Regions from separate parts of the Shewanella sp. 10N.286.52.C2 genome, predicted to be linked through region 1. Evidence: predicted binding sites of a transcription regulator. Region 1 holds the regulator's gene; the other holds the start of a gene.
The links. Region 1 encodes LexA, which represses DNA repair genes until DNA is damaged. Its sites were predicted from a motif close to TACTGTATNNNNATACAGTA; they were not measured.
Positions count from the first base shown of each region.

Region 1 (15,410 bases):
CGGCGATCAATTAAGTGGTTATAAGCCGCCGCTGCCCCCGCCATCATGGCTATGCCTATCATGCCAAAGATAAGCGGCTGCAATGGCACTGCGCCGGGCAATGCTAAGCACATTCCCACTAGTACTGTCAGTAACATCAGGGCGACCACTTTGGGTTTGGTCATTTCAAAATAGGCGCGCCAAGGTAATTGCGCGCTGCTGGTGCTTGCTGGTATAGACAGAGATTTAGCCATAATAGAATCCTTGCTTAAGCTTTACGCCACAGCGCGTAGTTGATGAAAATAACGGTAAGTAACAATAGCGCTGCGCCGCCGTTGTGCGATACAGCAATCCCTAAAGGCAAATGCATGACAATATTGCTGATGCCAAGGCCCACTTGAATGATCACTAGGGCAAATAACAGCCAAGCACTTTTACGTATTGTGTGTGAGCGTGCTTTAAGTAATTTAAATCCTAACCACACTAAACAGGCAGCGGTAATCACGCCCCAAATACGATGAGTAACATGGATTGTCATGCGGGCAGGGTATTCCAATACGCCATATTCAAAGCTTGGATGTGTCCCTTGAAACGGTGAAAAAGCATCAGCAAATTGCAGGTTATCGACCCAGTTACCTTCACATATTGGCAGGGCGGTACAGGCTAATGCTGCGTAATTCGATGACGTCCAGCCGCCCAAAATAATTTGAACCGCCAGTACAATTAAGCAGACCATGGCAAAGGGGGCGAGTTTTCTGGCATAAGTGTCACCACCAGGGATCCGCAGTGGCCGGGTACGTAAATACAGCAGTAGCAGTAAAGCGAATAAACTAAAGCCACCAATTAAATGCCCCATGACTACGATGGGCATTAATTTCATGGTGACAGTCCACATGCCCAAGGCAGCTTGAAAGAGCAGTAGGGCGGAAATCAGTATGGGTAGCTTTTTGGGCGCATCGGCTCTTTTTAAGCAGATGATAAGGATGGTTAAAATCAGTAATCCAAGAGTGCCAGCGATATAGCGGTGGATCATTTCCAGCCACGCCTTGTCAGGCTCTAGCGTTTGATTTGGGAATGCAGTCTCAACTTTTGCTATTGCATCAGGCGCGCTAGGCACCACAAGATGACCATAGCAACCTGGCCAATCAGGGCAGCCAAGGCCTGCATCTGACAGCCGAGTGTAGGCACCCATTAATATCACCGTAAAGGTAAATACTAAGGTAAATTTGAGCAGGTTTTTTATCACCATTACCCGACCCTCGATAGTTTAAGCATCTTACGTAAATCGCCAATCATCGACTTACCTTGGGCAATATTTTCTTGCTCGCCCATAATACCTGGGTATTTCATGACTAGGCTACCAAGGGGATCGACAATAATCATTTGCTGCTCTGTCAGTAATGCGGCCATTGCAGGGCTGGCACTGGCTGTAGCAAACGGCACTTGCAGTTTAGTTAAAATTGCGGTGTCGCTATCTGGGGTGAGTAAAATAATTGGGCTGACGCGATCTTGATGTTTACCTAAGGCGATATGGCTTTGATGCATGACATACAAACGTTGCTGACATTGTTCTAGGCATTGGTTTGGTAATAAATACACCAGCTGCCACATATGCGGCTCAGGGTTGGTCATGGCTAAGTTTTGATAATTAAGTTGTGCGCCGATTAGCTCACCTTTGTTAGTGGCGGCGCCGTTATATAAATCTAGGATCAAGACTAATTTAGCCATAGCCACCGGTAAAATAAATACCAGCAGCAGTAGATATAATGTCTTGTTACCTTTAGGTTTTGCTGGGGAGTTCATACTTGCTCCTCTTGTTACGACTGTTTTTGTTATAGGATGAGTTTTTTTACTTAAGTCACTATTTTTAATTTAGTTACTCTTGTATTTAGGTTTTAACTTTAGGTTTTAACTTTAGGTCTTAATTTTAGGCTTAAATGTTTTCCAACCAAGCCATAGCATTAGCGATAAAAATACTGCTGCCATGGTGAACCATTGCAATGCATAGCCTTGGTGTTTTTGGGCTGACAGTGGAATAGGTGTCCAAGGTTTTGCTAGTGTCATATTTGGTGTTACATCTGGCTGCAGTACTGCCGGTGCCAGTTGATGACCTATTTTCTCTGCTAAGGCCACGAGATTTAAATTTTGAAAACGGATCACTTCACGGTTTTCTACTGTAAATTGTTCCACATAAAGTTGGTCACTTAAGGGATTGGTTTGGCGCTGATACACTCGACCTGTGAGCTGATATTGCGCCGCAGGCAATGGCGCTAAATCGGGTAATATGCGGCGGTCTTTATTCGCTGCAGTAAAGCCTAGTTCAACCAGTAGCCATGGCTCTGTGGCTGATATTGCAAATACTTGATAAGCCAGATAACCCACTTGGCCGTTATAAACTTGATTATCAAGCAGTAATATTTGTTCATTAACGGGCTTAGCGGTGACGTTAATGCGATAACCCGTTAGTGGACCGCTGCTATCTAGCGTTAAAAAAGTGTGGTAATCCAATTCACTGGACGCTTGCCTTTCACTTAAGGTGGCTTGCCAAGCTTGTTTTTGAATTCCTCTATCAAGTTGCCATAAACCGAGCTTGACCAAAATAGAAAACACACTCACAGTAACAACTAGCAATAACCCAGTAGAAAGTCGCCAAACGCGCAAAGGAGAGCCCGTGGGAACCTTAGATACCTTAGTTATTTTCAAGCTTGTTTTAGTACTGCTGCTTGTATTCATATTATTTAATTTAGCCAGAGCCCTATTTATTATGGTTAAAGCGGAAAATAAACAATCTATGAGCCAATATTTAGGTCGTCGAGTGATCTTTTCTGCGTTAGTGATGTTGTTATTGTTACTGGCTTTAGGATTTGGCTGGATAAGCCCAAATCCTAGACCTTATTAGCTTTGCAGCCTTATAAGACGTACACGAAAATAAATAAGCATAACCACACCACATCAACAAAATGCCAATACCAACTTCCGGATTGAAAGGCGAAATGATTATCTGGGGTGAAGTGACCTTTCAATACTCTAAAGAACAGGATTATTAGAAATACTGTGCCTAAGGTGACGTGCATACCGTGAAAGCCAGTTAGCAAAAAGAAGGTGTTACCATAAATCCCTGAGGTGAGTGTGAGCCCCATTTCTTGGTAGGCATGGACATACTCTTCAACTTGTAAAAACAAGAAGCCGATACCCAGCAAAATAGTCAGTCCTAACCAAACCTTCAGTGCGCCACGTTTTGATTTTTCTAACGACACATGGGCAAAGTGCAAGGTGACTGAAGAGGTCAGTAGAATGAGGGTGTTATACAGCGGCAATCCGCCCCAACCCATGGCTTCAGTGGTGGTACCATCTGGGGTTTTCACTAGCGGCCAAATGGCTTCAAATGTTGGCCACAATACCTCATGGGTCATGGCATTATTTGATGCACCGCCGAGCCAAGGTATTGCTACCATTCGAGCGTAAAACAATGCCCCAAAAAATGCCCCGAAAAACATGATTTCTGAGAAAATAAACCAGCTCATGCCTTGTCTAAAAGAGCGATCCATTTGCGCTGAATATAAACCTGACATTGACTCATCAATGATATTTTTAAACCAGCCAAACAGCATAAATATAATTACAGCAATACCCGCGATTAGGGTGTAGCCGCCAGAAGATTGTTCAGTTGAAAGTTGTTGGATGTAGGTACCTGCGCCAAATGCAATCAGAAATAATCCGATAGCGCCGGTAATTGGCCAGATACTTTGCGCTGGCACGTAGTAGTTTTCATGTTTTGTTGTCATCTTGCTGCTCCTTGCTCTATGGCTGCAGTCTGCTTGTCTGTAATATCATAGAGGGTATAAGAGAGAGTCAAAGTGTTAATGGATTCAGGTAAATCCGCATCCACGTAAAAAATTAACGGTAATTCAGCATCGGCCATTGCTGCTAGGGGTTGCTGATTGAAGCAAAAGCACTCGGTCTTATTAAAATAAGCCGCGCCTTGGCCTGGCGATACCGAGGGTATTGCTTGGCCTACGAGGTTATTTGAAGATAAGTTTTTCGCTAAAAACGCAGTACGTGTGAGTTCGCCGGGGTGAACCTGCATGCGGTTCACTTTTGGCACAAACTCCCACGGCATATTGCTTTGTACTTGGGCAATAAACTCAATGGTTACAGTACGGTCTTTATCAATCATCACAGCCTCATAACTGCTGGCAGTACTTTGGGTTTTTCCATTAATCCCCAAGGCATCGCAAAGCACGTCATACAAAGGCACTAGCGCAAAACCAAAGCCGAACATACCTATTGAACCCAGTACTAGGCCAATAAGTAAATTACGGTTTGATTTTGTTGGCTGGCTCATATCATTTAACCTCTGGTGGGGTGGTAAATGAGTGATAAGGCGCAGGACTGGCAATAGTCCACTCTAACCCTTCAGCACCTTCCCATGGCTTATCCGCAGCTTTTTCGCCGCCCTTGATACATTTCAGTACCACAGCGAGGAAAATCAGTTGTGATAAACCAAAGGCAAAACCACCAATAGAGACAATTTGGTTTACGTCAGCAAACTGAATTGCATAGTCTGGAATACGACGTGGCATGCCTGCTAAGCCTAAAAAGTGCATTGGGAAAAACAGTACATTCACTGAAATAACACTGCACCAGAAATGCCAACGACCTAATGTTTCGCTATACATGTATCCTGTCCATTTCGGTAGCCAGTAATATGCTGCAGCCATAATGGAAAATACTGCGCCAGTCACCAGTACATAATGAAAATGCGCTACCACAAAGTAAGTATCATGGTATTGGAAATCCGCTGGGGTGATCGCTAGCATCAAGCCAGAGAAGCCACCGATGGTGAATAAGATGATGAATGCAATGGCGAACAGCATCGGGGTTTCGAAGGTGATTGAGCCGCGCCACATAGTTGCAACCCAGTTAAACACTTTCACCCCAGTAGGCACTGCGATTAACATGGTGCAGTACATGAAGAATAGCTCTGCAAATACTGGCATCCCGGTGGTGAACATGTGATGCGCCCAAACTAGGAAGGACAAAATCGCAATACTTGAGGTGGCGTATACCATGGAGGCATAACCGAAAAGCTTTTTACGGCTAAAGGTGGGAATAATGGCCGAGATAATCCCGAATGAAGGTAAAATCATGATGTAGACTTCGGGGTGGCCAAAGAACCAGAAAATATGCTGGAACATCACAGGGTCGCCGCCGCCAGCAGCATCAAAGAAGCTGGTGGCAAAGTATTTATCAGTCAGTACCATGGTTACTACACCTGCCAATACCGGCATCACTGCTATTAGCAAGAAGGCGGTAATCAGCCAAGTCCAGACGAACAATGGCAGCTTCATCCAAGTCATACCCGGAGCACGCATATTAACAATGGTCACCACCACGTTAATAGCACCCATGATCGAGCTTATGCCCATAATGTGAACTGAGAACACAAATAATGCTGTGCTATCAGGGCTATAGGTTGTTGACAGTGGTGCATAGAAAGTCCAGCCAAAGTTGGGGCCTCCACCTTCCATAAATAGCGAGCTAAGTAGAATCGCAAACGCGAAAGGTAAAATCCAAAAGCTCCAGTTATTCATCCGCGGTAGTGCCATATCTGGCGCACCAATCATCATTGGAATGAGCCAGTTAGCTAAGCCGGTAAAGGCTGGCATGACTGCGCCAAATACCATAATCAAGCCATGGACTGTGGTCATTTGGTTAAAAAAGTTAGGTTCAACTAACTGTAAACCGGGTTGGAATAACTCAGCACGAATGACCATGGCCATTGCGCCGCCGGTTAAAAACATAATGAAACTAAACCACAGATACATTGAACCAATATCTTTATGGTTAGTGGTTAAAACCCAGCGCATAATGCCTTTTGGCGCCCCATGATGATGGTCATCATGGTGATCGTCGTGAGCGGCTGGTGAATCTTGTGTAATTGTGCTCATTTTAATCCCTTACTTTCCGTGACCAACAACATCAGCAGCCTGAACTGCATCGCCAGAGTTATTACCCCAGGCATTTCGCTCATAAGTCACCACTGCAGCAAGCTGTTGTGGCGTAAGTAGCGAGTTAAATGCTTGCATTGCCGTGCCAGGTTTACCATTGATGACAATATTAAGATGATCCGTCACTGGACCGACGATGAGTGGGCTGCCTACTAATGAAGGGAACGCGCCAGGTAAGCCAGTACCAGCAGCTTGGTGACATGCAGCGCAGCTAGTCATATAGACTTGCTCGCCCATGGTCATTAACTCATCCATCGTCAAGTCATCCAATACCACAGCTTTAACTTCTGCTGCTTGTGTTGCCGCTTCAGTCACAGCTTGTGTTGCAGTGTCTTCAAGTTGTTCAGCTGTAGGTAAGCTTGCTGGTAAAGTCACAGGCGTTGACGTGTCTGCGGTAGAAGTGCCTGCACTAGGAGCGTCTGCAGTGGTTGGTGTAGCGCTAGAATTTGTCCCATTGCCACTCACATCAGCCGCTTGCACGGTATCGCCAGAGTCATTACCCCAAGCATTACGCTCATAAGTGACTACTGCAGCAATTTCAGTTGCCGTTAGCTGCTTGGCAAACGCTTGCATCGCAGTGCCAGGCTTACCATTAACGACAATATCGATATGGCCAGACACTGGGCCTTTAATCATTGGACTGCCAATAAGGGAAGGGAAGACGCCAGGTAAACCAGCACCATTAGGTTGGTGGCAAGCCGCGCAGCGACCCATGTAGATTTGTTCGCCTTGGGCCATTAACTCGTCATAGCTAAGGGTTTGGCTCAGTGAGGCTTGTGCAGCGGCTTTAGCATCAGCAGCAAATTGCTTTTGGTCGATTAGCCATTGGTCAAAGTCTGCTTCTGAGACGGCTTCAACAACAATAGGCATAAAGCCATGATCTTTACCGCATAGTTCGGCACATTGGCCTCGATAAGTACCTATTTTATCGATTTTAGTCCAAGCTTCATTGATGAAACCAGGATTTGCATCTTTTTTAACGGCAAATGCTGGTACCCACCAAGAGTGGATAACGTCATCCGAGGTCATTAAAAAACGTACTTTACGATTTATTGGTAAAACCAGCGGCTTATCGACCTCTAAAAGATAGGTGTCGGTTTTATCTGCGGTGCCAGTAATTTGGTCTGCTGGGGTAGATAATAAACTGAAAAACTCGACATCTTCATTGAAATAGCTGTAATGCCATTTCCATTGAGAGCCCGTCACTTTGACTGTCAGTTCAGCATCGCTGGGATCTTCCATAGCAATCAGCGTTTTTGTTGCTGGGATTGCCATGCCAATTAGGATTAGAAATGGCAATACTGTCCAAGCTATTTCAACCTTGGTACTGTCATGAAAGTCGGCTGCAACTGCACCCTTAGATTTTCTGTGATAGATCATGGAATAAATCATGATCCCAAAGACCACGACACCAATGGCGCAACAGATATACAAAATAATCATATGCAGGTCGTAAACCTGGCCACTGATCTCTGTTACACCTTGAGTCATGTTTAAGGGCATCTCTGCCGCTGTGAGTGGGGTTGCAAGCAACGCCACCATTAATCCGTACAACAATCGCTTCACAAGACTACTCCTCTGCTAATTGCGAATTGCAATTACAAAGAAAAGCCACACAGTAATACTCTGCTCTATGCAAACTTTTCATACCCGAAAAAGTTTGATCATTTCAAAGTACACGGTGGCTTTGAGCTTGAAAACTCAATTATGTTATTACGTTACGGTGCCACACTTGTACCTAATACTGAACTTATCAATTATATTTGACGCTTTACATTCAAGGCTTTCTATACCGCACGGTACCAGCTCAATCTTTTAATAGCGTTTGTATCTTTTTGACATTTATTCTCGGCAGTACGATAAATTGTTACTACCTTGTTAACTACATTACTTGGAGATTAAATATTGATCAAGATCACTTTATCATCTAATTTGCTGAAAAAAGTGCAAAAAAAAGCCCCTCAGCGTAGTGAAGGGCTTTTTTAGTCATATTTTACTAGTGAAACGAGGTAAGGTTTACCCGAGTCGGTACTGCTAAAGTTTGCGTTAATGGGTCGCCTTCAGGTAAGTGAGTATTTACATCTTCAATGATAATCCCTTGGGCTAAGGCATTTTTGGCAACCAATTGAATGCGGCGATTGTCGCGGGCATCTAATGGTGGTGTCCAAGTAATTACTGCACTTGAAGTACCGTTAGTGAGCGCTTTTTCCATCGCCCACAGGGTTTCGACTTCATCTTTGGTGTGAACTAACAATACTCTGTCCATACGAACATTGGCATTAGCAAGAATTTGCTTATAACCGATATGCGGCGGATTAATCAGTACAATCCAACGGCCTTGCTGACTTAAAATGGCTAACTGACTGCATAATTGAGTCAATTCAGTTAAGCCTTGGTTTTGGGTGCGCTTGGTTTCAATCCCTTGTTTAGTGGGTAAGGGATCAGATGCCATATCTACCCATAATCCAGGGTGACGCGGTGCATTGCCTATTAATGTGTTCATAACCAACCTCCATTACGAATAACGCCAACAGCAAGCCCTTCAATCGTTAGGTTTTGGCAACTTAAATCAACTTTAATCGGCTCATATTCTGCATTTTCAGCATGTAAATAAATAATATTGCCTTTCTTTTCAAATCTTTTCACGGTTACATCGTCTTCAAGACGTGCCACTACAACTTGACCATTGGTGGCAGTTTGCATTTTATGCACTGCTAATAAGTCGCCCTCTAAAATACCAATGTCTTTCATACTGTCGCCTCGAACGCGTAGTAAGAAATTAGCATTGGGCTTAAACATTTCTGGGTCAACTTGGAAATACTGTTCAACATGCTCTTGAGCAAGGATAGGTTCACCTGCAGCAACTTGGCCGATAAGTGGTAAGCCTGCTTCAACTTCCTCCTCCACCTGCACCATGCGGATCCCGCGAGAGGTACCAGGAATAATTTCAATACAGCCTTTTTTTGCCAGTGCTTTTAAGTGTTCTTCAGCGGCATTGGCGCTTTTGAAGCCTAATCGAGTTGCAATTTCTGCACGAGTTGGCGGCATACCTGTTTCGGCGATATTACATTTAATTAGCTCTAATATTTCAGCTTGGCGTGGCGTTAAAGGTCTCATATTGATTCCTGTTTTTTTATACAGTGACTGTCATTATATACAGTATCGGTGGTCGCGCAAGTATTAACCAAATTAATTTAACTATTATCATCTAATTCTTGTTGGCTATATATGGGGGCACGGTTAAGTATCTGTAATTTAATTATTTAGTTAATGAAGGTAAGTCAGCTTTTTAAACCGATGAAATTGGCTATTTCTCACATCGTTTGTTTAAACAGTATATTTATACAGTAGTGTTGATTGAAAATAGGTTGGTTGTTATTCGGATATGGCTATTTTTACTGAACAAATATTCTCTGTATAGACCCTTGTTAGTGAAACTGAACCATTATCTGGTATTCTATGGCCAATTAATTGATGTTGAATATGCGAACACTCATGTTAAAACCTGACTCAATCATAGCAAAATCATTACGTTGGATTCAAAAACTGATGGTGCACACGGTTGTTGTGCCTGAAGATCCCTTTGCCGATCTGAACTTAGACCCAGATAAACCAGTGGTCTATGTGATGAAGACAGAATCACTCAGTGATATTGCGGCATTAAATGAAGTGACCGCCAAATATGGCTTACCGAGCCCTTATGAGCGACTAGACGTTGATGGCTTAAATACCCCTAGAATTGTGTGTATTGAAGGTCGTAAGCCTCTATTTGGCAAGCGTTTAAGTGGCGAAAAATTTGTTGATAACTTCACCAGCTTATTAGCCTTACATAAAAAAAATGATCAACTTGATATTCAATTGGTGCCAGTGAGTCTGTATTGGGGACGTATCCCTGGTAAAGAAGATGACACCATGACCGCAGCCGTATTTGAGCGTGAAAACCCGACCTGGTTACGTAAATGGTTGATGATTTTGTTCTTAGGTCGCCATAGCTTTATTCAATTCTCAAATGCTATGTCGCTACGTTATATGGCTGATGAACACGGCACTGATGTCAGTATTGCGCATAAACTTATCCGTGTGGCGCGAGTGCACTTTAGACGCCAACGTAAAGTGATGACAGGCCCACAACTGCCAAATCGTCAGGCAATGTTCAACTCATTATTAAAGTCTGATGCCATTGCTCAAGCGATAAAAGAAGAAGCGCTTAATAAAAAAATTCCTGAAGACAAAGCCCGCGAAAAAGCGATTCAGTATTTAGATGAAATTGCAGCGGATTACTCAGACAGCTTAGTGCGTATTGCTGAGCGCTTTCTTACTTGGTTGTGGAATAAGTTATACAGCGGTATTAGCATTAAAAGCGCTGAAAAAGTGCGTAAGCTGCATCATGATGGTCATGAAATTGTCTATGTGCCTTGCCATCGTAGCCACATGGATTACCTACTGCTGTCGTATATTTTGTATTACCAAGGCATGGTGCCGCCGCATATTGCCGCCGGTATTAATTTAAACTTTTGGCCAGCAGGCCCTATGTTCCGCCGTGGTGGTGCTTTCTTTATTCGTCGTAGCTTTAACGGTAATAAACTTTATACCGCAGTGTTTCGTGAGTATTTAGATCAGTTATTTGCTAAAGGCTATTCGGTTGAATACTTCACCGAAGGTGGTCGTTCTCGTACCGGTCGTTTATTAGCGCCTAAGACCGGCATGTTAGCGATGACAGTTAACTGTGTACTGCGGGGCATTGAACGCCCAGTAACCTTAGTGCCAGTTTATCTTGGTTATGATCATGTGATGGAAGTGTCCACCTATCATAAAGAGTTAAGCGGTAAGAAAAAGCAAAAAGAATCAGTGTGGCAGGTCTTTGGTGCGCTGCGTAAATTAGGCAACTTTGGCCAAGGTTACGTTAACTTTGGCGAGCCAATCAATGTGCAGCAATTTTTAAATCAACAATCGCCAAATTGGCGTGAAGAAATTGCTCAAGATCCGGATCAAAAGCCATCATGGTTAACGCCAGCAGTAAATGTATTGGCCAATAAAGTGATGACTAACATCAATGGCGCCGCCGCAGCGAGTTCGGTGACATTAGCAAGTATGGCGCTGCTGGCTTCAGAGCAAAACGCCCTGCAGCGCAGTGAGCTTGAAACCCAGCTAGACCTCTACCTGAAAATCTTAAAGGATGTTCCTTATACTGAGTATGCGTCGGTGGCTGAGGGCTCAGCTCATGACCTAGTTGAGCAATGTTTGTCGCTGAATAAATTTACCTCAACCACAGATGCCATCGGCGAAATTATCGCAATTGAAGATAGCTCAGTGATTGCGATGAGCTATTATCGCAATAACATAATTCATCTAATGGCAGTGCCTTCATTAATCGCCAGTTGCTTGGTGCAATATGAAGAATTTAGCCGAGAAAAAATCCAGCAAATTGTTAATGATTTTTACCCATTATTGAAAGCTGAGCTGTTTATGGGCATTGAAGATTTAAGTGCCTATGTGGATCAAGTGCTTGATTTGTTTGTTGAACAAAAGCTAATTTCCGGTAGCGATCACTTTGAAGTCAATCAAAGTAATGTCACTCAGTTAATGTTATTGTCCGCCACGGTCAGTGAGACCCTACAGCGTTACGCGATTATCTTTAATTTACTGGCTTACAAACCAGAAATTGAGCGTTCTGATTTAGAAAGCGCCAGCCATTTATTGGCTCAGCGTTTAGGTGCTTTACATGGAATTACTGCGCCTGAGTTTTATGATAAAAAGCTCTACAATAATTTGAGTGTGAAATTAAAAGAATTAGGGTATTTATCCGCTAACGATAATCAATTTGAAGTCATCCGAATACGTGATCATGCCAATGGTATGCTGCGTTTATCTGTTCGAAAAACCATTGTTGATAGTGTCACAATGGAACATGGGTAATAACTAATTTTATGAGTTCGACACAATCTCAACCGCAAAATAAATCCTTATTGGGCGGTGCTATGATCATCGCCGGTACCACAGTCGGTGCTGGTATGTTTTCTTTGCCTGTGGTCAGTGCAGGCATGTGGTTTGGCTATTCATTAGTCATGTTAATTGGTATTTGGTTTTGTATGCTGGTGTCAGGTCTGATGCTACTTGAAACCAATTTGCATTTTAAACCCGGTGACAGTTTTGACACCTTAACTAAGGTAACCTTAGGCCAGTTTTGGCGGATTATTAACGGGTTATCTATTGCTTTTGTGTTGTACATCCTGACCTATGCTTACATCAGTGGTGGTGGCTCGATTGTTAATCACACCCTTGCGGGGATGGGGATTAACTTACCTCAACCGATCGCAGGGTTAGTGTTTGCCGTCGTACTTGCTGCAGTGGTGATCATCAGTACCAAAGCGGTTGATCGCATTACCACCATTATGATTGGCGGGATGTTAATTACCTTTTTTCTCGCCATCGGAAATCTGCTGATTGATATTGATAGCGCAAAATTATTAATGCCAGATGGTGAGGCGAGTTTCTCGCCTTATATTTTAGCGGCGCTACCTTTTGGGCTGGCCAGTTTTGGTTACCACGGCAATGTGCCAAGCCTAGTTAAGTATTACGGCAAACAACCTAAAGTGATTTTAAAAGCCATCTTTATTGGTACGTTTATCGCCTTAGTGATTTATAGCTGCTGGTTAGTGGCAACCATGGGCAACATTCCCCGTAGTCAGTTCAGCGACATTATTGCCCAGGGCGGCAATATGGGTGTGTTAGTGGGCGCTCTGTCAGATGTGATGGCGAGTAAATGGCTTAATACCATGTTGACCTTGTTTGCTAATCTTGCTGTGGCGTCATCATTCTTAGGGGTGACCTTAGGCTTGTTTGATTATCTAGCTGACTTATTTGGCTTTGAAGAAAGCAATAATGGCCGCATTAAAACAGCTGCGATCACCTTTATTCCGCCGACAGTATTAGGTTTGTTATTCCCTAATGGTTTCTTGATTGCCATTGGCTTTGCGGCATTAGCGGCGACCATTTGGGCGGCGATAGTGCCAGCCATGATGGCATACAAATCGCGCAAAATGTTCCCTGATGAGAAGAGCTTTAGAGTCCCAGGTGGTACGCCATTGATTGTGGTGATTATTGCATTCGGTGTCATCACCGGCGCATGTCATTTGTTGGCGATGGCTGAGTTACTGCCAGTTTATAAATAATACTTTAGCTAGATAAAGTGGTGTTTAAACACCGAAATGACCTCCAAAAAGCCCTTTGAAAAGGGCTTTTTTATGGGCGTTTTCTAGCAAGTAAGGATGTGACTGTTAGCATTTTGACTAAAGGTGTGTGTAATTTACGACTTGTGACCGATAGTGACTAGCCATGGCTTGCTGATATTGTTGTCTATATAAGGCTATGATTTTAAGTTGTATTTATTATTTAAATGTCATTTTTTATACGAATAACCAACCATTATTGCCAACTCGACTTTAGCTTTAAAAGTGTCTTAACTTAAAGAGTGTTGTCATTTAGGTTCAGCTTAAACCTTTATTCTTATAAGTCATTATCAACAGCAGGGTGAGGTGTATGAAGGTGTCACACTATAAACAAGGGCAACCTTGTTGGGTCGAACTTGCCAGTCATGATTGGTATGCCGCGAAAGCATTCTACCAAAGCCTATTTCAGTGGCAGGCTGATGATATGCCCATGCCTGAGGGTCATTACACTATGTTGCAGTTAGCGGGTGATGACATTGCGGCTATGTATCAAATGCCCAAAGAGATGGAGAGTTTGCCAACCCATTGGCAGCTTTATTTTGCCGTTGATGATGTTGAGGCGACAATTAAAGCCATTAGGCTTGCGGGTGGACAAATTATTGCAGGCCCTCACTCTGTTGGTGATTCAGGGATTATAGCTGTGTGCCAAGATCCTGATGGCGCACGATTTTCAATCTGGCAGGCCATTAACCATATCGGCATTAAGCGCTCATTTGAGCCCAATACTTTGTGCTGGGTTGAATATATGTGCCGCGATCTGGCCACATCAACCGATTTTTATACCCAAGCGCTTGGCTTTGAGACTAACAGCCTTGATATGTCTTCAATGGGCATAGCTGATTACGTGCAATGGCTGGTGGATAAGCAAGCCATTGGCGGTATGATGCAAATGACGTCCGAGTGGGGTGATACCCCGCCCCATTGGATGCTGTATTTTAGTGTGCAAGATTGTGATGCTATGGCTCAAGATGCCGAAGCTCTAGGCGGGCGAATTTGTGTCCCGCCTACGGATATTCCGGATGTGGGTCGTTTTGCGGTGATTGATGATCCCCAAGGCGGCACTTTTTCAATTATTGCATTGACCGAGGTAGCGTCTGAAGTAGAATAATTGCTTGAAAGTTAAACTGTAAATCTAATCAAGGAAGACTTATGACACTCACAAAGGACGAAAAACTCGCGGTAATTCAAAAGAAAATGACCATGGTGGCAGTCATTGATTTTCCTGGCACGTTATTAATGGCGGCGGGTTTATATGGCTTGTTTGCAGGTTTTGATACAGCGGCTTATCCGATGCTGGCGAAGCCAATACTGCTGTTTGCTATGGTTGGAGTCGGAGGTTGTATTATGGTTTGGGGTCTTTTAAGGATGATGCAACTGGCACGAGAAAAGCAAGGCGTACTCAGTGAACCAAGCTAACAAGCTTATATTCAGCTTGTGGCTTTATAGATAAAAAGGCGCCTTAAGCGCCTTTTTTAGAGTTTATGAGTGACTTTGTAAACCTAGTTACTGAGTTTACGACCATAGATTAGTAAATAAATGGCTGGAATAACAAACAGCGATAGCAGCGGCGCAGTGACCATGCCACCAACCATAGGTGCGGCAATTTTCTGCATCACTTCGTTACCGGTTCCTGTGCCCCACATTATCGGCAGTAAGCCAAAAAATATGGTCGCAACTGTCATCGCTTTGGGGCGAATCCGCATTACAGCACCTTCAATCAATGCTTGGCGTAAATCATCTTTGCTATTGAGAGTGTCATGATGTTTTCGGTCTTTTATACTGTTGTTGAGATACACCTGCATCACCACGCCAAATTCAGCGGCGACACCCGCAAGGGCAATCATCCCCACAGATACCGCAACCGAAAAGTTGAAGTTCAGCAAATATAAAAACCAGGCACTGCCTACTAAGGCAAAGGGTAAACTCAGCATAATTACTGAAGCTTGAGCAAACGAGTTAAAGGTCAGCATCAGTAATATAAAAATAACTGCCAGCATTAGTGGAATGACTAACTCCATCTTGGCTTCAACACGCTGCATATATTCATATTGACCCGCAAAGCTGTAGCTATAACGTGCTGGCAAAGTGATTTGCTGGCCTAAGGCTATTTGCGCTTGCTCGATATATTCGCCGATAGAAATATCTTTAATATCGACAAACACCCATGAGATTAAACGGCCATTTTCACTGG
Region 1 is NZ_MCTV01000088.1:1,712-17,121, forward strand. It holds gene cyoE (heme o synthase) at 1-233, opposite strand, end outside; gene BCU94_RS19390 (COX15/CtaA family protein) at 248-1,228, opposite strand; gene BCU94_RS19395 (hypothetical protein) at 1,228-1,782, opposite strand; gene BCU94_RS19400 (SURF1 family protein) at 1,894-2,640, opposite strand; gene BCU94_RS19405 (DUF2909 family protein) at 2,651-2,878, shown strand; gene BCU94_RS19410 (cytochrome c oxidase subunit 3) at 2,889-3,764, opposite strand; gene BCU94_RS19415 (cytochrome c oxidase assembly protein) at 3,761-4,324, opposite strand; gene ctaD (cytochrome c oxidase subunit I) at 4,326-5,930, opposite strand; gene coxB (cytochrome c oxidase subunit II) at 5,940-7,556, opposite strand; gene BCU94_RS19430 (SulA-like leucine-rich domain-containing protein) at 7,987-8,493, opposite strand; gene lexA (transcriptional repressor LexA) at 8,490-9,107, opposite strand; gene plsB (glycerol-3-phosphate 1-O-acyltransferase PlsB) at 9,486-11,906, shown strand; gene mtr (tryptophan permease) at 11,918-13,162, shown strand; gene BCU94_RS19450 (VOC family protein) at 13,530-14,327, shown strand; gene BCU94_RS19455 (hypothetical protein) at 14,369-14,635, shown strand; gene BCU94_RS19460 (CusA/CzcA family heavy metal efflux RND transporter) at 14,719-15,410, opposite strand, start outside.

Region 2 (15,410 bases), on a different contig from region 1:
AAACTCAAGATCCTGCAGGAAGAGATATATATTGGCTTGGGCCTCCGGGCAAAGAACAAGATGCTAGCGCTGATACAGACTTTGGTACAGTTGAACAAGGTTATGTTTCAATTACTCCGCTAACGGTCGACTTAACTGCGTATGATCAGCTTGCTGACTTAGAAAACTGGATTAATAAACTATGAGCCAGGTAGCTTCAACTGTTGCCCTTAATTTAGCCAAAAAACTGCATGAAGCAGGGATCCGTAATCACACTGTGTTGCAGGCGGTATCAAATACCCCAAGGGAGTTATTTCTCGATGGGGCATTAGCCCATAAAGCTTACGAGAATACCGCTTTACCTATTGGGCAAGGCCAAACTATCTCTCAGCCTTATATTGTCGCTAGAATGACGGAGTTATTACTACAACATAACCCTGCTAGAGTGCTTGAAATTGGTACTGGTTCAGGTTACCAGGCAGCGATTTTAGCGCAACTGGTACCTCAGCTTTGCACAATTGAGCGGATCAAGGCGCTACAAATTCAAGCGAGACAACGTTTAAAGCGCTTAGATTTACATAATGTGTCTTTTAAATATGGTGACGGTTGGAAAGGTTGGACCAATAAAGGCCCATTTGATGCCATTATGGTAACAGCAGCTGCAGCATCGGTACCTGAAGCATTATTGGCGCAACTGGCTGAAGACGGCGTGCTAGTGATCCCTGTTGGCGAAGACTCGCAGCAGTTATTAAAAATCACTCGTAAACAAAATGAGTTTCAATCACAAATTATCGAAGCGGTTAAGTTTGTACCGTTAATCAATGGCGACTTAGCTTAACAGTGATGCAAGGGCGATATTTCAAAAGTATGATGGAGACAATGTTGAAGTGTCGTAATTGGCCTTGGGTTACAATTTTACTGCTGTTTATTTCAGGGTGTAGCTTTCAAGCTCACAACCCTGCACCCGTTATGAGTATTTCGAGTAATGCTGGTCAAAAATTTAATAAAGGCTCTATTACCTCTGGCAGTTACAAGGTAAAACGCGGTGATACTCTTTACTCAATTTCATGGGGCGCTGGGCAAGATTTTAATAAAATCGCTCAATATAATGGCTTAAAAGCACCTTATACCATCTATCCAGGACAAACATTAAAACTCACCAAGCCACAGCGCACTAAGCCTGCAGCCAAGCCTGCACCAAAACCGGTCGCTGTAGCGAACACCAAGTCAAAGCCTGCTAATAAAACGGTTGCAAAACAAACTTCAGCACAAAAAAAGCCAGCGACAACGACAAATCAAAATAGTACAAAAAAAGAGCTTGATCACAAAGCTAAGCCTGCGTATTCTGTAAAAACTACCCAAGACAAAACGGTTCAAATAGCGAAAAAATCTGTTTCAACCTTGCCAGATAAAGTAAGTCAGTGGAACTGGCCGACAAAAGGTAAGATTGTAGGTTATTTCTCTAGTACTCAGCAGGGCAATCAAGGCATAAAAATCGCTGGTTCCAGAGGCGATATTATCAAGGCTGCAGCTGATGGAAGAGTTGTTTATGCAGGTAATGCACTTCGGGGCTATGGCAATTTGGTCATTATTAAACACAATGATGATTATTTAAGTGCTTATGCTCATGCAGATGCAATATTGGTCAAAGAAAAGCAATATGTAAATGCTGGACAGACAGTTGCGAAAATGGGTAGTACAGGGACTAATCAGGTGATGTTGCATTTTGAAATTCGTCTCCATGGTAAGTCAGTAAACCCATTAAATTATTTACCTAAACGTTAACTGTTTAGTTCACATTAAAACGGAGGATACGCGCACGAAAATAACTTAATTTTTATCCGGTTTGGGAGAGCACCATATGAGCCAGAAACAAAATACTGCGGTAGCAGAAGAGCTTATGGATTTAGCTAAACAACCACAAGAGATTGCGCTGAAGGAGGCAAAAAATGCCAAGCCAGCACAGCAATCCGACATTGACCAACAAGTTCAAGATGATCTTCAGAAGAATCTTGACGCCACTCAACTATATTTAGGTGAGATCGGTTTTTCCCCTTTGCTTAGTGCAGAAGAAGAAGTCTTCTTTTCACGTAAAGCACTCAAAGGCTGCGAGAAGTCTCGTAACCGCATGATAGAAAGTAATCTAAGATTGGTCGTAAAAATTGCCAGAAGGTATAACAACCGAGGATTAGCATTACTGGATCTTATCGAAGAAGGTAATCTAGGGCTTATTCGAGCAGTCGAAAAGTTTGATCCGGAAAGAGGGTTTCGTTTTTCAACCTACGCGACTTGGTGGATTAGACAAACCATCGAAAGAGCGATCATGAATCAAACTCGGACCATTCGTTTGCCTATTCATGTGGTTAAAGAGCTTAATGTATACTTGCGAACGGCAAGACAGCTTGCGCAAAAACTTGATCATGAGCCGACGGCAGAAGAAATCGCAGACAAATTAGATGTCTCTACTAGCGATGTCAGTCGAATGCTAAAACTAAACGAAAAAATCACCTCTGTAGATACCCCACTAGGCGGGGATAACGATAAAGCATTGTTAGATGTTATTGCAGATGATGATTCAGTTGGACCAGATTATAAAGTACAGGATGAAGACTTATCTAATTCAATTGTCGGTTGGTTAAATGAGCTAAATACTAAGCAAAGAGAAGTATTAGCACGACGTTTTGGTTTATTAGGTTATGAACCATCGACGTTAGAAAACGTAGGGGCTGAAATTGGCTTAACACGGGAACGTGTGCGTCAAATTCAAGTCGAAGCGTTAAAGCGTTTGAAAGATGTATTAGGGGCACAAGGCCTATCAGTCGAAGCGTTATTTAGAAATTAACGCCAACCTTTTAAGCGATTAATTTACGCTTAGGGTTATTTACCTTTGAGGACACGAGTTGTCCTTTTTTGTTGGCTTTTTTTTACTCACTTTTATAGAGCCTGAGCATTATGATAGTTAATGAAGCTAGGTTCTAAGTATTAGTTATGAGTACTTAATCATTATAATTGTAATGAATGGGCCGTGATAAACAGCCCATTCAGATTTTACACTGAGCACAATTGCGCTCATCATTTACAAGTTTGATAGCCTTTTTAGTCCATAAAGCATATCAATTGCTTGTTTAGAGCAGTAATCATCAGGATTGATTTTAGGTTCTAAGTGTTAGTTAAGGGGACTAATTATTGTAATGAATGGGCCGTGATAAACAGCCCATTCAGATTTTACACTGAGCACAATTGCGCTCATCATTTACAAGTTTGATAGCCTTTTTAGTTCATAAAGCATATCAATTGCTTGTTTAGAGCAGTAATCATCAGGATTGACTTTAGGTTCTAAGTGTTAGTTAAGGGGACTAATTATTGTAATGAATGGGCCGTTTTAAATAGCCCATTCAGATTTTACACTGAGCACAATTGCGCTCATCATTTACAAGTTTGATAGCCTTTTTAGTTCATAAAGCATATCAAGTGCTTGTTTAGAGCAGTAATCATCAGGATTGACTTTAGGTTCTAAGTGTTAGTTAAGGGGAGTAATTATTGTAGTGAATGGGCTGTGATAAACAGCCCATTCAGATGTTACACTGAGCACAATTGCGCTCATCACTTACAAGTTTGATAGCCTTTTTAGTTCATAAAGCATATCAAGTGCTTGTTTAGGGCTGTAATCATCAGGATTGATTTGACTGAGTTTTTCAGTCGCAGCATTCGCTTCAGCTTCAGGGATAGATAAATTTAATGCTTCTTGAATTGGCATTTGCTGGCTATTGGCCAAATCTCTACTTTCTAGCATATGCAGTTTTTGTTTAGCCGCTTTGATCACATGGGCTGGAACACCCGCTAAAGAGGCCACCTGTAAACCATAGCTCTTACTTGCCGCGCCATCTTGCACTGCATGCATAAAGGCAATAGTGTCACCATGTTCGATAGCATCTAAGTGCACATTCGCTGCTGATGGGATCTGTTCCGGCAATTGAGTCAGTTCAAAGTAATGGGTGGCAAATAGCGTTAATGCCGCCACTTTTTCGGCTAAGTATTCTGCCGCTGACCAGGCTAAAGATAAACCATCATAGGTTGAGGTGCCGCGGCCAATTTCATCCATTAACACTAAACTTTTGGCCGTTGCGTTATGTAAAATATTGGCGGTTTCAGTCATTTCTACCATGAAGGTTGAGCGCCCTGATGCTAAATCATCGGAAGCACCAATACGGGTAAATATTCTATCTATTGGACCTATCACTGCTTTTTGTGCCGGAACAAAGCTGCCGATATGTGCCATTAAGGTGATTAATGCCACTTGGCGCATGTAAGTCGATTTACCGCCCATATTAGGGCCAGTAACCACTAGCATTCTTCTTGAAGGTGCTAATTGCACCGGGTTGGCAATGAATGGACTTTGGCTGACTAGCTCTACTACCGGATGGCGACCAGCTTCAATATGAATACCAATCTCGTGAGTGATTTGCGGGCAATTATAGCCAAGGGTTTCAGCTCGTTCGGCGAAATTACTTAATACATCCAACTCTGCTGCGGACTGAGCAAATAGCTGTAACTCATGTAGTTTCGGTAGTAATAAATCAAACAGTTCTTCCCATAGTTTTTTCTCAATGGCCAACGCCTTGCCCTGACTTGAAAGTACTTTTTCTTCGTACTCTTTAAGTTCTGGGGTGATATAACGTTCAGTATTTTTTAAGGTTTGACGGCGTTGATAGCTTAACGGCACTTGATCAGATTGTAGGCGGCTGACTTCAATATAATAACCGTGCACACGGTTATAGCCGACTTTAAGGGAATTAATGCCTGTTTGCTCTTTTTCTCGCAGCTCCATTTGCACTAAATAGTCATTAGCGCCTTCACTTAAACCGCGCCACTCATCAAGCTCGGCGTTATAGCCAGTTTTAATGACTCCACCATCACGAATAAGCATGGGTGGATTATCAACAATCGCTGAGGCTAAAAGCTGTTGCTGCTCAGGGAATTCTCCCAGTTTTCGCGCCAGAGTCTTCAGTTCATCTTGCTGACAATGGCTTAAGGTTTGCTGGATTTCAGGCAGCAATTCTAATGCTTGGCGTAAACGGGCAAAATCACGTGGTCGTGCACTTCTTATGGCAAGCCTTGCCATAATGCGCTCGATATCACCTAAAGCTTTCAGTTGTTGGTGTAAGTCGGCATACAAACCGCTATCAATTAGCTCGGCAACCGCTTGTTGGCGCTGATGAATATGCTGCTGGTTTCTTAATGGTTGGTGGATCCAGCGTTGCAGCATTCGACTGCCCATAGGTGTTGCCGTCTTATCTAGCACCCAAGCAAGTGTATTGTCACGCTGGCCCGACAGGTTCAAAGTTAATTCAAGGTTGCGTCTGGTCGCAGCATCTAAAATGATAGTATCAGCTTGATTAAAAAGGGTAATGCTATTGATGTGCGGCAAAGCTGTCTTTTGGGTGTCTTTGACATATTGCATTAAGCAGCCAGCAGCTTGCAGTGATAAGCGAGCATCTGTAATGCCAAAGCCATGTAAATCTTTCGTGCCAAATTGCTCCAGCAATAGCTGTATGCTGGTATCGTAATCAAATTCCCATTCTGGGCGGCGACGAATACCTTTAATGTTTTCAATTAAATGCACATCGACTAAGTCTTCGCTGTAAAGTAGCTCTGCAGGGCTGGTGCGTTGTAATTCAGCTTCTAATGTCTCAGCGTTTTCTAATTCGACTACCACGAAACGCCCTGATGACACATCTAAAGTTGAGTAGCCGAAACCATTTTTACCTTGATAAACCGCAGCTAACAGATTGTCTTGACGCTCTTGCAGTAAGGCTTCATCAGTTAAGGTGCCAGGCGTTACTATACGGACAACTTTGCGCTCAACCGGACCTTTACTTGTAGCAGGATCGCCAATTTGTTCACAAATAGCTGCTGATTGACCAATTTGGACTAATTTAGCCAAATAGCCTTCAACAGAGTGGTAGGGAATACCTGCCATAGGGATGGCATTACCACCACTTTTGCCTCTAGCGGTCAACGAAATTCCTAAAAATTCAGAAGCAAGTTTGGCATCTTCATAAAATAATTCATAAAAATCTCCCATACGATAAAACAACAACATATCGGGATGCTGCGCTTTAAGCGTCAAATATTGGCGCATCATCGGAGTGTGCTTTTCTAAATTTGGATTTTCAATTGCTGTCATTAATTTGTTGCTCTAAATATGGCTTGGGGATCGGAAAAAAGACCAATACTAATCGGCGCTCATCTTAGCAATAATTGATTTGAATCCCAATAGAGTTACTCATTTAGCGCGGTTCTGAACTGCTATTATCGAGTTGAAAGAGTATAACTATTGGCTTATTTGTCAGATGGTTAACATATTGAAACCACTGTATACAGTAGTCTTTATATACAGTGGTGTAGAAGGTTTAATTATATTTTTACTTATAAGGTATTGATATTGATATTGAAAAACCTTGTTTATTAGTGGTTTTGCAATTTTTTTTTGAGTAACTATTGATACTGTATGATTATACAGTATACTGAGCTCATATTAAGAAACAGACAAATTTATTCGTTATCAATCTCGCCAATGAGATGAGTTCGCTTAGAGGGATAATCACAATGAAAGCAGATCCAAATAAAGAGAAAGCACTGAATGCCGTGTTAGGTCAAATTGAGAAGCAATTTGGTAAAGGTTCAATCATGAAGTTGGGCGCAGACCGCACAATGGATGTTGAAACCATTTCTACTGGCTCACTTTCATTGGATGTTGCCTTGGGTGCTGGTGGTTTACCTATGGGGCGAATCGTAGAAATCTACGGTCCTGAGTCATCAGGTAAAACAACCTTAACCTTAGAAGTGATTGCAGCAGCACAGCGTCAAGGTAAAACCTGTGCGTTTATCGATGCTGAGCATGCTCTTGATCCTATCTATGCTAAAAACCTTGGTGTTGATATTGATAACCTACTTTGTTCGCAACCAGATACGGGTGAACAAGCACTAGAGATTTGTGATGCCTTAACTCGTTCTGGCGCCGTTGATGTGATCATTGTCGATTCAGTGGCGGCATTAACACCAAAAGCTGAAATTGAAGGTGAAATTGGTGACTCACACATGGGCCTTGCTGCTCGTATGATGAGCCAAGCAATGCGTAAACTTGCTGGTAACCTTAAGCAATCAAACACGCTATTGATTTTCATTAACCAAATTCGTATGAAAATTGGTGTGATGTTCGGTAACCCAGAAACTACAACAGGTGGTAATGCACTTAAGTTTTACGCCTCAGTGCGTTTGGATATTCGCCGTACAGGTGCAATCAAAGATGGCGATCAGGTGGTTGGTAACGAAACCCGAGTTAAAGTGGTTAAAAACAAAATTGCAGCGCCATTTAGGCAAGCTGAATTCCAAATCTTGTACGGTAAGGGTATTAACCGTACTGGTGAGCTAGTTGATTTAGGTGTGGCGCATAAGCTTGTTGAAAAAGCTGGTGCTTGGTATAGCTACAAAGGCGGCAAGATTGGTCAAGGCCGTGCAAATGCCGGTAAGTACCTAATTGAAAACCCTGCTGCGGCTGAAGAGATCGAAACTGCATTACGTGAATTATTGCTTAGTAAAGATAAAGAAAAAGATGCCGCCCCTGCTAAACCCGATGAAAACATCGATTTAGAAACCGGTGAAGTGTTTTAAGCCTTTGCTAGGTATTAGTAGTTAGAATTATTAAATCGCGGTGAGCTATATGCTCGCCGCTTTTTTTATCCAATTTTGCTCAGTATGTAACTCATATCTGTCAGAGGCTATATTTTGCAGTTACGCTAATGAAGCTTAACAGCGCCTATCAATTAGCTTTATAGCCACTCTTGTTAGCCGTTTTGTTAGCTGTTTTAGTTGCGGTAATTTTTTGATTACCCATAAATATGGCTATATTGCACAATCAATCAAATATTCGATGATCAAAATCGTTAAATTCCAGCCTAAAATAGCCAATCTATTGCCCTAGAATGTCGCACCTATAGTTTGTTTAAGTATATAATGTTGGCAATTTAGCGCTGACTAACAGCTTCCTGATAAATACGATTTATCCATTTTAGGGCGATTTCATGTTTCAAACTACCGCAGAACTAAGAAGTGCTTTCCTAGAGTTTTTTCGTCACAACGAACATCAAGTTGTCGATAGTAGCTCTTTAGTACCTCACAATGACCCAACTTTACTATTCACCAATGCCGGTATGAATCAGTTTAAAGACTGTTTTTTAGGTCAAGAAAAGCGTAGCTATACCCGAGCGACAACATCGCAACGCTGTGTACGTGCTGGTGGTAAACATAACGACCTTGATAATGTAGGTTACACCGCTCGTCACCATACCTTCTTTGAAATGTTAGGTAACTTCAGTTTTGGTGATTACTTCAAAGAAGAAGCCATTAGCTATGCATGGCGCTTTTTAACTGAAACATTAAAGCTTCCAACCGAGCGTTTATGCGTCACCATCTATGAAACTGATGATGAAGCGTTTGATATCTGGACTAACAAAATTGGTGTCGCCCCTGAAAATATTATCCGCATTGGTGATAATAAAGGTGCACCTTATGCGTCTGATAACTTCTGGCAAATGGGTGACACAGGTCCTTGTGGCCCATGTTCTGAAATATTTTATGATCATGGCGAGCATATCTGGGGCGGTCGCCCTGGTACTCCAGAAGAAGATGGCGATCGTTTCATTGAAATCTGGAATATCGTATTCATGCAATATAACCGTCAAGCTGACGGCGAAATGAAGCCATTACCAAAACCTTCTGTTGATACTGGTATGGGTATTGAGCGTATTGCTGCGATTATGCAAGGCGTACATTCAAACTATGAAATCGATATTTTCAAACAGCTTATTGCTAAAACGGCTGAAATCATTGGTGTCCAAGATTTAGAAAATAAATCTTTACGGGTTATTGCCGATCATATTCGCTCTTGTGCATTTTTAATTGCTGACGGTGTAATGCCGTCAAATGAAGGCCGCGGCTATGTACTACGCCGTATTATTCGCCGCGCAGTGCGTCATGGTAACAAGCTTGGCGCGACAGATACCTTCTTCTACAAATTAGTGCCAACATTAATTGAAGTGATGGGCGATGCAGCTAAAGGCCTTGTTGATGCTAAAGCAATTGTTGAAAAGTCTTTAAAAGCCGAAGAAGAGCAGTTTGCTAGAACGCTAGAGCGTGGCCTAGGTATTTTAGATGCAGCCCTTAATGCACTTGAAGCTAATATTTTAGATGGTGAAACAGCATTTAAACTTTATGACACCTATGGCTTCCCTGTCGACTTAACCGCGGATGTATGTCGTGAGCGTGATATCACCGTTGATGAAGCAGGATTTGAAGCGGCAATGGCTGAGCAGCGCAGCCGAGCACAAGCGGCTGGCAATTTTGGCACTGATTACAATGCAGGCCTTAAAATTGAAGGTGAAACCGAGTTTTGCGGTTATAGCGAGCTAAATGGTCAAGGTAAAATTACAGCTATATATGTAGAAGGTAATGCAGTTGATTCATTAACGGCAGATCAAGAAGCGGTCATTGTATTAGATAATACGCCGTTTTACGCTGAGTCTGGCGGTCAAGTTGGCGACAAAGGCCATTTAACAGTTAATGATGCTAATTTTGCTGTGACCGATACTCAAATTTTTGGTCAAGCTTTCGGTCATCAAGGCAAGTTAGTTGCTGGTGTTTTAAATGTTGGTGATAGCGTTAGCGCTGAAGTCGATAAAAAACTTCGTCATCGTACTCAGCTTAACCATTCAGTGACCCATTTATTACATGCAGCACTACGTAATGTACTGGGTAGCCATGTAAATCAAAAAGGGTCATTAGTTAACCCTGAGCGTTTACGTTTTGACTTTGCTCACTTTGAAGCGGTCACCGCAGCAGAACTTAAGCAAGTTGAAGACATGGTTAATACTCAAATTCGTCGTAACCATGAATTAAAAACTGCGGTTATGGGGATTGATGAAGCCAAAGAGCAGGGCGCAATGGCGTTGTTTGGCGAAAAGTATGACAGCGAAGTGCGTGTGGTTACCATGGGTGACTTCTCTATCGAGCTTTGTGGTGGTACTCATGTTGGCCGTACTGGTGATATTGGTTTATTCAAAATCACTTCAGAAGGTGGTATTGCAGCAGGTATTCGCCGTATTGAAGCGGTAACGGGTGCCGCAGCAATGGCTTATGTTGCTGAGCAGCAATCTCAACTTGAACAAGCGGCAAGTTTGCTTAAGTCAGATTCAGCCTCTGTTGTAGCGAAATTAAAAGCACAGCTTGATAAAGTAAAATCCCTTGAGAAAGAAATGTCGCAGCTAAAAGATAAGTTAGCTGCAGCAGCCAGTGCCGATATTGCTGGTGAAGCTGTTGAGATGAACGGCATCAAGGTATTAGTTAAAAAGCTTGAAGGTGTGGACCCTAAATCTTTACGAGGCTTGCAAGATGAGCTGAAGCAAAAGTTACCGTCATCAATTATCGTGCTCGGTATTGCTGGCGATGCAAAGGTTAACTTGATTGCTGGTGTGAGCAAAGATCTTGTCGGTAAGGTTAAAGCTGGTGAACTTGTGGCTATGGTAGCACAGCAGGTTGGCGGTAAAGGTGGTGGGCGCCCTGATATGGCCCAAGCTGGCGGAACACAACCAGAGAACTTAGATGCAGCATTAGCCTTAGTTCAACCATGGCTCAGCGAACGTTTAGGCTAACTGACAACTTAAGCCATAAGGTGTTTACGGCATTTTATGGCTTGAGTATTAGGTTGAGCTTTGAGATAGTGGTTCGGCAAGCTTATAAAGCATTCTTAGGTATCATTTTTTACGCTTTTTTGACTCAAGCTACTATAATTCTAAATTGAAGCAACTTTTATGCTTTTTTTGTACGCATAAGCAGCAATTTATTAAATTACCTGTTTTGCTTTTGTTTAAAGAATAGCCTTTAAATGTTATCAACTTGAAATAATCAGGCCGCAGGAATACGTTTTTTCTTTTTTTTGGGGTAAAAAGCTTAAAAGTTTTATTGATTTAGTGTCGTCACTAATGATTTGTATTAAGCTAACATTATTAAACGCGCATATTACGGATAGAAGCTGGTGTATGCTGATTGGACTAAAGGAGCAATCGAATGCTGATTTTGACTCGCCGTGTTGGCGAAACATTAATGATAGGTGATGAAGTGACTGTTACTGTACTAGGTGTAAAAGGTAACCAAGTACGTATCGGTGTGAATGCACCTAAAGAAGTATCAGTTCATCGCGAAGAAATTTATCAACGTATCCAGTCTGAAAAATCTGGCAACGTTACACCAGAAGATGGTGGCAATTTCTGATATATCAGACATTGTTTGCGATTTACCAATAAAGCCAGCGAAAGCTGGCTTTATTGTTTTTAGACTATTTAAGATTGTTTGCTAAAAAAAATACAAATTTTTTAAATGAATTGATGATAATTGTGGCTTAACTCATCAATGTGCTCAAAAACAGTTCAAATGAATATAAGATGCTGAAAAAGGTTTGACTTATTTTCGGCAAACAGTAATATGTGCGCCAAGAAACGGAGAGGTGGCCGAGTGGCCGAAGGCGCTCCCCTGCTAAGGGAGTATGGGCTTTAACTCCCATCGAGGGTTCGAATCCCTCCCTCTCCGCCATTTCTTAAAATAGTAAACGATGCGGATGTAGCTCAGCTGGATAGAGTACCTGGCTACGAACCAGGCGGTCGGAGGTTCGAATCCTCCCATCCGCACCATTTTCTATTGTTGTGTTTAAATTTTTTAATGAGCGGATGTAGCTCAGCTGGATAGAGTACCTGGCTACGAACCAGGCGGTCGGAGGTTCGAATCCTCCCATCCGCACCATTAAATAATTTAAAAGCTGTAAATTTTATATATGCGGATGTAGCTCAGCTGGATAGAGTACCTGGCTACGAACCAGGCGGTCGGAGGTTCGAATCCTCCCATCCGCACCATATAAAATAGTACCTAATTATGCGGATGTAGCTCAGCTGGATAGAGTACCTGGCTACGAACCAGGCGGTCGGAGGTTCGAATCCTCCCATCCGCACCATAATTCGGAGAGGTGGCCGAGTGGCCGAAGGCGCTCCCCTGCTAAGGGAGTATGGGCTTTAACTCCCATCGAGGGTTCGAATCCCTCCCTCTCCGCCATTATTTGCATATTTTAAATATGCAACTAAGCTCAATTAGCACTGAGTAAAGATTGGCAGTAAAAATTTTGCGGATGTAGCTCAGCTGGATAGAGTACCTGGCTACGAACCAGGCGGTCGGAGGTTCGAATCCTCCCATCCGCACCAGTATTAGAAAAAGCCCTGTAGTTATCTACAGGGCTTTTTTTATGCCTAAAATCCAGTCAGTCATATAAAGTGACTTTAAGTTTTCCTGCCAATATACCTACTTCACACTCACTCAAATGTCGCTAACCTGCTTTAGATCTTAAGTCAAAATGAACCACATCAAAATTTGGATAAATCCTTCAGTCATGCTGGTTAGTAGGTTCACTCTAGTTGATTAATTGTACTTAGCTTGGTTAATTAGTTTTGTATGCTTTTATTTTAACTACAACTTGATGATGAGCCATAAATTACAAAAACCACTACATATTTATGCTAAATAGAGCATCTGCACAATTTTGGTGAATATAGCTGTTCTTATTTCTGATATCTCTTTTTATATAGATCTTGTCATGACCTTATCATTTTCCTGATAAAGTAATCAAAAATGAAGATTCTTCATTATATGTGAACTATTTTTATCGAATTATCACCAAGGTGGGCTTAATCTTATTAATTTTGGTCTGACCAATTTACAAGGTGTTGGATTAATTGTTATAGGTTGGTTATATTTTTCGTCGGTAAAAAATCACAGGGTAGTTTAATCGCTGAACTGGTGGATTTTAATGGAATAAAAACAGCTTATGCTGAATGAATAATTATTCCTTTTGTTGATGCCGCATCGTTTTGGTGCAATTTATTCAGCAGACGTTATTGACGTGTAAACATTGGAACTGATCCTGTGGGCAATTTTTAATTGCACATAATGACAAGAGAGGGTTTATGACATCATCAATATCCGAGCAATTATTGGATGCCTTGGGCATGATGATAATGGGGATGAGCTTAGTTTTTATATTTTTAAGCATATTAATTATCGGCATTAATCTTGTAGCTAGATTATGTCAGTCAGACATTCAGCCTGTTGTTGCTAATGCGCCTACACCTGTACCCGCAGCTGCGACATCAATTGATCCTAAGTTAATAGCAGCTATCACTTCTGCTATTCACCAGTATCGTGCCAAAGATTAAATCGTTTAGGAGTTATCATGAGCAAGCCTTTAGCGTTAACAGATGTAGTATTACGAGACGCCCATCAATCTATTTTAGCCACGCGCTTACGTTTAGACGATATGTTACCTATTGCACCTTTACTGGATAATATTGGTTTTTGGTCTTTAGAGTCTTGGGGCGGTGCTACGTTTGATTCTTGTATTCGTTATTTAGGCGAAGACCCTTGGGATCGTATCAGAGAGCTGAAAAAGGCGATGCCAAATACACCACAGCAAATGCTATTGCGTGGTCAGAATTTATTAGGCTATCGTCATTACGCCGATGATGTGGTGACCCGCTTTGTTGAGCGTGCCCATACCAATGGTGTTGATGTTTTCAGAATTTTCGATGCCATGAATGATGTGCGTAACTTAGAAACTGCGGTTAAAGCAGTTAAGCAAGTCGGCGGTCATGCACAAGGTACGATTTCATTTACTAGTAGCCCAGTTCATAACGTGGATACTTGGGTTGATATGGCTAAAAACCTTGAAGACATGGGCTGTGACTCACTGTGCATCAAGGATATGGCAGGCTTACTTAAGCCAATGCAAGCTTATGATCTTATCAGCCGTTTAAAATCTCAAACTGACTTAACCGTTTCTATGCATTGTCATGCTACAACGGGTTTAAGTACTGCAACCTATCAAAAAGCCATTGAGGCTGGTGTTGATATTCTTGATACCGCGATTTCAACCATGAGCCAAACCTATGGCCATTCAGCTACTGAAACATTAGTTGCTATGGCAGAAGACTCGGGCCGCGCCACGGGTTACGACATGGCAGCATTAGAAGAAATTGCCGCTTACTTTAGAGAAGTACGTAAGAAATATGCCCGTTTTGAAGGGGCGCTTAAAGGCATTGATTCACGTATTCTTCGTGCACAAGTGCCAGGTGGCATGTTAACTAACATGGAAAACCAGCTCAAAGAGCAGGGCGCTGCAGATAAAATGGATGAGGTGTTAGAAGAGATCCCTCGTGTGCGTGAAGATCTTGGCTTTTTGCCATTGGTTACACCAACCTCGCAAATTGTCGGCACCCAGTCAGTGATTAATGTCTTAATGGGCGAGCGTTATAAAACCTTAGCTAAAGAAACCGAAGGTGTACTGAAAGGCGAATACGGTGCAACGCCGGCTCCGGTTAATGCCGAGCTGCAAGCACGGGTATTAAATGGCGCAGAGGCTATTACTTGTCGCCCTGCAGATTTAATTGAACCTGAATTAGATAAGCTTCGCAGCGAGCTTGCTGACATCGCTAAGAAAGACGGTATTACATTAGCCGCAGAAACTGATGATGATGTAATGACCTATGCCCTATTTAATCAAATTGGTCTTAAGTTCCTGACTAATCGCGGTAACCCTGATGCCTTTGAGCCAGTGCCAAGTGCTGATGATATGGCCGTGCCTGCGGCTAAAGCTGAAAAAGGCGCTGAAACCTACACTGTTAATGTGCAAGGACAAAGCTTTGTGGTTGAGGTAAGCGAAGGAGGCGATATCAGCCAGATCGTGCCGACATCAGCAGCACCTGCTGCCGTTGCTCCAACTGTTGCTGCTGCACCTGTGAGCGATGAAGTGAAAGCCACCATGAATGCACCGCTGTCGGGTAATATTTTTAAAGTATTGGTAAACGATGGCGATCACGTCAATGAAGGTGATGTGGTGTTAATCCTTGAAGCAATGAAAATGGAAACTGAAGTGCGCGCAGCAATAACAGGTTTCATCAAAAATATTTCAGTTAAGCAAGGTGATGCCGTTTCGGTTGGTTCACCATTGTTAGCATTAGCGTAGGAGATAGCATGGAAGGATTACTGGCCTTTTGGTCTGAGACAGGCATTGCTAACTTCGCTCTTGATCAATTATTTATGATGGCAATAGGCGGTTTATTACTGTATCTCGCAATAGCAAAAGGCTTCGAGCCATTACTATTATTGCCTATTGGGTTTGGTGCCATACTGGCGAATATTCCAAATGCGGGTTTCACTGAAGAAGGCGGCTTACTTTGGTACGCCTACCATGTGGGCATTGAGACCGGCATATTTCCATTACTGATTTTCATGGGCGTGGGGGCATTAACCGATTTTGGTGCATTAATCGCTAACCC
Region 2 is NZ_MCTV01000068.1:141,520-156,929, forward strand. It holds gene surE (5'/3'-nucleotidase SurE) at 1-185, shown strand, start outside; gene BCU94_RS18400 (protein-L-isoaspartate(D-aspartate) O-methyltransferase) at 182-817, shown strand; gene BCU94_RS18405 (peptidoglycan DD-metalloendopeptidase family protein) at 862-1,764, shown strand; gene rpoS (RNA polymerase sigma factor RpoS) at 1,841-2,821, shown strand; gene mutS (DNA mismatch repair protein MutS) at 3,587-6,166, opposite strand; gene recA (recombinase RecA) at 6,589-7,653, shown strand; gene alaS (alanine--tRNA ligase) at 8,064-10,688, shown strand; gene csrA (carbon storage regulator CsrA) at 11,104-11,307, shown strand; tRNA gene BCU94_RS18435 (tRNA-Ser) at 11,534-11,625, shown strand; tRNA gene BCU94_RS18440 (tRNA-Arg) at 11,647-11,723, shown strand; tRNA gene BCU94_RS18445 (tRNA-Arg) at 11,756-11,832, shown strand; tRNA gene BCU94_RS18450 (tRNA-Arg) at 11,866-11,942, shown strand; tRNA gene BCU94_RS18455 (tRNA-Arg) at 11,964-12,040, shown strand; tRNA gene BCU94_RS18460 (tRNA-Ser) at 12,047-12,138, shown strand; tRNA gene BCU94_RS18465 (tRNA-Arg) at 12,208-12,284, shown strand; gene BCU94_RS18470 (OadG family transporter subunit) at 13,044-13,292, shown strand; gene oadA (sodium-extruding oxaloacetate decarboxylase subunit alpha) at 13,310-15,097, shown strand; gene BCU94_RS18480 (sodium ion-translocating decarboxylase subunit beta) at 15,106-15,410, shown strand, end outside.
Region 2: recA (recombinase RecA) is a predicted target of LexA. The motif match lies at 6,485-6,504, and genes of this name have one in related genera.